DNA from 3 places in the Halopseudomonas maritima genome. Region 1 is predicted to be linked to each of the others. Evidence: predicted binding sites of a transcription regulator. Region 1 holds the regulator's gene; each other region holds the start of a gene.

Region 1 (2,268 bases):
ACGTCGACGTGTTGCTCGGCCTCAAGCCCAAGGCGACGCTGGCCGATGTGCTTGAAGGCCAGTGCGACCTGCGTGACGTCATGGTCAACGGCCCAGGCGGCATCCGTGTCGTGCCCGCTGCATCCGGTGCGGCCAACATGGTCAGCCTGAGTGCGCAGCAGCACGCGGGCCTGATCCAGGCGTTCAGCGAAATCGGCGACAATATCGACGTGCTGATTGTCGACACCGCCGCCGGTATCGGCGATTCGGTCGTCAGCTTTGTGCGTGCTGCGCAAGAAGCGCTTGTCGTGGTCTGTGACGAGCCCACCTCGATTACCGACGCATACGCGCTGATCAAGCTGCTTAATCGTGACTACGGCATGACCCGTTTCCGCGTGTTGGCCAACATGGTCGGCACACCGCAGGAAGGGCGCATGGTGTTTGCTAAGCTGGCCAAGGTGACTGATCGCTTTTTGGATGTCGCCCTGCAGTACGTTGGCGCTGTCCCCTTTGACGAGGCGGTGCGCAAGTCTGTCCAGAAGCAACGCGCGGTGTTCGAGGCCTTTCCGCGCAGCAAGGCCTCGTTGGCGATTCGGGCAATTGCCCAAAAGGTGGATGCCTGGCCACTACCGGCCAATCCCCGCGGTCACCTAGAGTTCTTTGTCGAGCGCCTGGTGCAGCCGGCAGGAACCGGTCTATGACGGCACAGGTTGGCAGATTGAACATGTATACACGCGCTCAGGGCTCGGCAGAGCAGCAGGATCGCCTGGTCGAGCAGTATGCCCCGCTGGTTAAACGTATTGCCTACCACTTGCTTGGACGCTTGCCCTCCAGCGTCCAGGTTGAAGACTTGATGCAGGCCGGCATGATCGGCCTGCTGGAAGCCTCCCGCAAATTCGATTTTGGCAAAGGCGCCAGTTTTGAAACCTACGCTGGTATCCGTATTCGCGGCGCCATGCTCGATGAGGTGCGCAAGGGCGATTGGGCCCCCCGTTCGGTGCATCGCAATACCCGCATGGTCAGCGATGCAATGCGCGCTGTGGAGGCGCGACTGGGGCGTGACGCTAAAGATCACGAGGTTGCCGCCGAATTGGAGATGAGTCTGGAAGAGTATTACGCCATTCTCAGCGACACCGCCGGCAGCAAGCTGTTCAGTTTTGACGACCTGCTGGAAGCCGGTGCTCCGGCAGATGTGCAGGGCGATGAGGAGCCGTTGAGCGGCTTGCAAGACGAGCGTTTTCGCGCGGCGCTGGTAGAGGCAATCGACGGCCTGCCCGAGCGCGAGCGGTTGCTGCTGTCGTTGTACTACGACGAAGAGCTGAACCTCAAGGAGATCGGGGCGGTGCTGGGCGTCAGCGAATCGCGGGTCAGTCAGTTGCACAGTCAGTGCGCGGCGCGCCTGCGGACGAAGCTGACAAACTGGCGAAATGATTGATTTTGTCGCCAACATCCGGACAATGCTCGGATTGCCCGACTGGCAAAAGGCCGGCAGGGTGCGGTAACGGCACATAAGAAGGGCGCGTCCGAACAGGCAGTTGGCAGCAGTTTCCTGTTCAGAGCATCTTTCTACGGCTTGTGTGGCCATTGGCAATGGGTATCTGGGAGTGCAGGCCTGCACTTTTCCTGGTTTGTACGGAGGTCGACTTGGACAAGAATATGAAAATTCTCATCGTTGATGATTTTTCGACGATGAGGCGCATCATCAAGAACCTGTTGCGCGACCTTGGGTTTACCAACACGGCTGAAGCCGACGACGGCAGCACCGCGTTGCCGATGCTGCAGAGCGGCAACTTCGACTTTCTGGTGACCGACTGGAACATGCCCGGTATGAGCGGCATCGATCTGCTGCGCGCGGTGCGCGCTGACGAACGTCTCAAGCACCTGCCTGTGCTGATGGTGACGGCCGAAGCCAAGCGCGACCAGATCATCGAGGCGGCTCAGGCTGGCGTGAACGGCTACGTGGTCAAACCTTTCACTGCGCAAGCGCTGAAAGAAAAGATCGAGAAGATTTTCGAGCGGGTGCAGCCCAAATAACATCCAGCCGGGGTACAGGTTATGGCTTTGAGCAAGGATCCCGGTCAGGCAACTGCCCAGGAATTCGAACATTCACTCAAGGACAACGCGCGCCAGCTGGTGGACCACCTTGAGAGCGGCGATTTTGCCGAGGCGTTGCTGGTTATCCACGCCATCAATCAGGCGCGTGATCGTGGTTTGTATCATGAGGTTGGCCAGCTGACCCGCGCGCTGCACAACGCCATTGTCAATTTTCAGATCGACACCACCCATGCC
Region 2 (2,268 bases), 1.0 Mb from region 1:
CGTGGTGCCATGATCTGGTAGAGCTCGGCCAGGTGCTGAGCATCGCGGGCGGCGTACTCAATTTGCGCGGAGCTCAACGGGCGTTGCAGCCAATCGGAGCGGGTTTCATCCTTGGGCAGGTCAATACGCAGCAATTCGCTGACCAACCGGGAATACCCCATTGAAAAGTCCATACCCAGAAACGCGGCGGCCAACTGAGTATCAAACAACGGGGCCGGCAGCGCGCCGCACAGGCGGGAAAACACTTCCAGATCTTCGCTGCAGGCGTGCAGCACCTTTACTACTGTCGGGTCTTGCAGCAACGTAACCAGGGGTGTCCAATCACCGATTGCCAACGGGTCAATCAGAAAGGCGCGCTCACCATCTCCGACCTGAATCAGGCCGGCAATCGGATAGAATGTTTCAGTGCGAACAAACTCAGTATCAACCGCAACAAACGGCAGGGTTTGCCAGTGCGCACAGCAACGAGCCAGTTCGGCGTCGCTATCAATCATCAGGGGTTTTGCCAACGGCGTAGTCATGGGTGACCTTATTTGTAAACTGCGCGCAGTATAACTGATCAACTACCGCTCTGCCGCGCCTGACAGAGCGCTTCAAGTTTGACCGCAATCAACCGATATAACACAAAGACAACGGATACTGGCGCCTCAATGGGGCCAGTCTGCCGACCGCTTCCGTTCCCATCGTGCTCTGGAGTATGCATGCGTTTTCTTCAAAACCTGCCACTGAAATACAAGTTTTGGGCAGTCAACGGTGTCGCTTTTGTCGCTACACTGGCCTTGGTCCTGGTTGCTCTCGGGGTTGAGCAGCGCAGCATCGAACAGCAACGGCAACAGTTGGCTCAGGCCATCGCGGCCAGCCCGAGCACCCAGGCCCAGACCGAGGGCATAGAGTGGATCACCGCCCCGGGCGGACAAACCGGCAGCACTCGCTGGCTGGACGCCAGTCAGCTCGGCGCCCAGGCAGAGCGCTATACCGGCGCGTGGCTGGCAGGTGACGGCAAAGCCCTGGCGGTAGAGCGCCAGGATTTCACGCACTTGCTGCTGGCCAGAGCTCCCCTGTACGCCGCAACGGTATTGGTGCTGATGCTGCTGGTGCTGCTGGTGTCGCAACTTCTTATCACCTTTATCACCCGGCACATTCTGGCACTGCGGGATGTGATGATTGCGGTGCAGAACAGTGGCGATCTGACCCTGCGCGCGCAGTCTGACTCACAGGACGAAGTCGGCTCCATGGCGCGAGCCTTCAACGCCATGCAGCAGGCTCAGCAGCAGGTAGTATCCTCTGTACGCCAGGCCGCGCTGGAGCTGGATCAGGGCGCGATGGCGCTGGCCGGCCTGATGAGCCAGGTACGCGATGGCATGGTCTCCCAACAGGGAGAAACCGACCAGGTGGCTGCAGCCGTTAACGAAATGAGCGCCACCGTGCAGGACATCGCCGGCAGCACCGCGCTGTCACGCGACCAGTCCACCCAGGCCAACAGCCTGGCCACCCGCGGACGTGATCAGGTGCTGCAAGTACGCCAGACCATTACAGGTCTTGTCACCAGTATCGACCGCTGCACCGAACACATGCATCAGCTGTCGAGCCACAGCCAGGAAATCAGCGGCGTAGTACGCGTGATTAGGGAAATCGCCGAGCAGACCAACCTGCTGGCCTTGAATGCCGCCATCGAAGCCGCCCGAGCGGGCGAGTCGGGCCGTGGGTTCGCGGTGGTCGCAGACGAGGTGCGCGCACTGGCGCAACGGGTACAAAGCTCGACCGATGACATTCAACGAATGATCGAGGCGTTGCAAAATGGCACTGAAGTGGCGGTTGAAGACATGCAGGCCAGCGCCGGCCTGACACATGCATCAGTTGAACAGGTGGCCGATGCCGGCGAATCACTGCAAGAAATTGCCGCTGCGGTCAGCCAGATCAGCGAGGGCAACAGCGAGATCGCCTCGGCGGTCGAGCAGCAAAGCCAGGTCGCCGATGCCATTACCCAAAGTGTGGTAGAGATTCGTGACGTCACCGAGCGCACCGTAGAGCAAACCGTCTCCAGCGCAGCAACCAGCGAGCAGCTGGCTCGCCTGGCGCACCAGTTGACCGAGGCAGTCAGCCGCCTGCGCAGTTGAGGAAGCGAAATTAATCAGTGCTTCTTTAAAGCGCATCGGGCGGCGCACGCAGCCCGATGCAGCTACCCGCCTATTCGAGCACAATGCGTTCTGCGTTGTTACTCAGGGTGCTGGCGCCGATCCCCTTTACCGCCGCCAGTGACTCTACCGA
Region 3 (2,268 bases), 370 kb from region 1:
GGGCATCGCTGGAGAGGGTTTCCATATGCTCGACGGCGGTGGTAACGCTCGTCGACAGCTGGTTGATTTCGCCAATCGTGCGCTCGACCTGTGCGCGACCGTTGTCGGCGCCCTGGTTGGCCTTCTCGACTTCCTCCGCGGCGGCGTTGGCGTTCTGAGCAACATCCTGCACGCCATAGGTGATCTCGTTGATCGCGGTGGCCATCAACTCCATGCGCTCGGACTGTCGCGTCATGTCACGCAGGCTGTTATTGCTGATCTGGTCCAGCTGATGGCTGGAGCTGATCAACTGCCGGGCGCTGTCACCCAGCTGCTGGATGATGTCGCTCAAGTTGCGGTTGAAACGGTTGAAGTAATGCGCAATCTGCGACAGCTCATCGCGTGCCTCGTCATCCAGGCGTCGAGTCAGGTCTGCCTCGCCGCTGGCAACGTCGCGCATGGCGTTGACTACCTTGTCGAGCGGCTGAGAAATGCTGCGGCCAATGATGAACAACAGCAGGAACATTGCCAGGATCACCACGGCGCTAAGCACCACAGAGTTGATGACCGCCGAGCGGAATTTGGCCTGCATGGCATCAACGTAGATACCCGTACCCACCATGTAATCCCAGGGTTTGAAGAGCTTGAAGGCGGCAATCTTGGCGGAGCCGTCCTCTTCGCCCGGCTTGGGCCAGGAGTACTCGAAGCTGGCGCTGCCCTTGGAACGCGCTAGTTGAACCATTTCGGAAATGACGTTGACGCCGTCCTCGTTCTGCATGGTGGTGAGGTCGGTGCCGACGGTCTGCGGCGCCAGCGGGTGCATGATCATGATGTTATTCATGTCATTGACCCAGTAATACTCATTACCGCTGTAGCGCAGGGAGGAGAGGGCGTCGAGCGCCTCCTTGCGGGCCTGCTCGCTGGTCAGCTCGCCATTCAGCTCCTTCTGGTGATAGAAAACCATCAGGTCGTGGGCCACTTGCACCAGATGCGTTGCCTTGGTGATTTCGGCTTCTCGGATTTCTTTGTGCAGGTGCGAGAGCGACAAGCCTTCTGCGGTCAGGGTACTGACCAATGCAATAATCAGGATCAGCCAGATCCGCTGGCTGATTCGAATGTTGCGCAACAGCTTCATGTACAACCTCCACCCGCTGAATGTGATGTTTCTTGTTATGTGTTTGGCTGACACCGTGCCGGCAGCGAGGTGCTGGCGTGGTGTGCGTGTCCAGTGTGTCGGCTGATGCTGTCAAAACCTGAGCGGTATTTTCCCGTCACCCGTGATGGCGATTTGACTTCAAGTGCGCAGGGCTTGCAAGTAACAATCGGTTTCTGTGATCTTTTCTCATAAAACAGAACGCGTGTTTTCGCCTTGGCACTGGTATAAAGGCGTCCTGCGCCGTCACTGTGACGGCTTCATCCGCTGTTTGGCAGACAAGGGTTTCTCATGCAGTCATTTTTCAAGGTGGTTGGTCTGTGCTCGGCTTTGCTGGGCACCGTTACGCTCAGCACGCTGGCCCAGGCGGATGGCGCCCCGGCTCCACGGGTTGTCGGCTGGATTGAAAAGGGGTTGATCCTGCCCGAGTACACGGCGGTCAAGATCAAGGTGGACTCTGGCGCGCTGACCTCATCCATGCATGCGGTCAACCTGGAAGAGTTTGAGTACAAGGGCAATGACTGGGTGCGCTACGACGTGCCGGTTGAAGATGTTGATACGGGTGAAGAAATCACCATGCACTTTGAGCGGCCGGTCTACCGCCGAATTCTGGTGCGTGGCGCCGGTGGCTCGGAGCGTCGGCCGGTGGTGAAAATGTCTATTTGCATGGGCGATCAGGTCTACGAGGAACAGTTTTCCCTGCGCGACCGTGGCGACATGAATTACCCGGTGCTGATCGGGCGGCGCACCATCGAGCACATTGGCCTGATCGATGTGTCCGAGACGTTCATGCACAAACCCAGCTGCTCCGAAGCTCAACATGATCAGGAGCGCCGTCGTCAGCAGCAGCGCGAGCGGGACGGTGCTGGTAACGATGCGGCAGAGGCTGCCGAGGAATCGGACGCCTGATGCAAAAAGGGGCTGCCCAATCCGGCAGCCCCTTTTGCTTTGCTGTTGCCTGTTACCACATCAGATCATCAGGGATCTGATACGCGGCGTAGGGATCATCCTCGTCCACCGCCTGCTTGCTGACCTCGGCAACGTGCACAGGCCAGTGCGGCGCGCGCTCGCGCACTTTTTCGGCTACTTCCAGCGGGATGAGGACGAAACCACCCGACAGGCGGGTGATGCCCAGG

Evidence for each region. Region 1 encodes FliA, which starts transcription of late flagellar genes. Its sites were predicted from a motif close to CTAAAGTTTNNNNNNNNNNNGCCGNTAA; they were not measured.
Region 2: HV822_RS01700 (methyl-accepting chemotaxis protein) is a predicted target of FliA. The motif match lies at 593-620, and genes of this name have one in related genera.
Region 3: HV822_RS16960 (methyl-accepting chemotaxis protein) is a predicted target of FliA. The motif match lies at 1,210-1,237, and genes of this name have one in related genera.

What each region holds. Positions count from the first base shown of each region.
Region 1 covers NZ_CP079801.1:3,293,859-3,296,126, forward strand. Annotated here, with positions in the region: gene fleN (flagellar synthesis regulator FleN) at 1-680, shown strand, start outside; gene HV822_RS15310 (RNA polymerase sigma factor FliA) at 677-1,414, shown strand; gene HV822_RS15315 (chemotaxis response regulator CheY) at 1,636-2,013, shown strand; gene HV822_RS15320 (protein phosphatase CheZ) at 2,041-2,268, shown strand, end outside.
Region 2 covers NZ_CP079801.1:382,637-384,904, forward strand. Annotated here, with positions in the region: gene rnd (ribonuclease D) at 1-521, opposite strand, end outside; gene HV822_RS01700 (methyl-accepting chemotaxis protein) at 702-2,117, shown strand; gene HV822_RS01705 (ComEA family DNA-binding protein) at 2,188-2,268, opposite strand, start outside.
Region 3 covers NZ_CP079801.1:3,663,066-3,665,333, forward strand. Annotated here, with positions in the region: gene HV822_RS16960 (methyl-accepting chemotaxis protein) at 1-1,114, opposite strand, end outside; gene rloA3 (retropepsin-like aspartic peptidase RloA3) at 1,424-2,041, shown strand; gene HV822_RS16970 (DUF2058 domain-containing protein) at 2,094-2,268, opposite strand, start outside.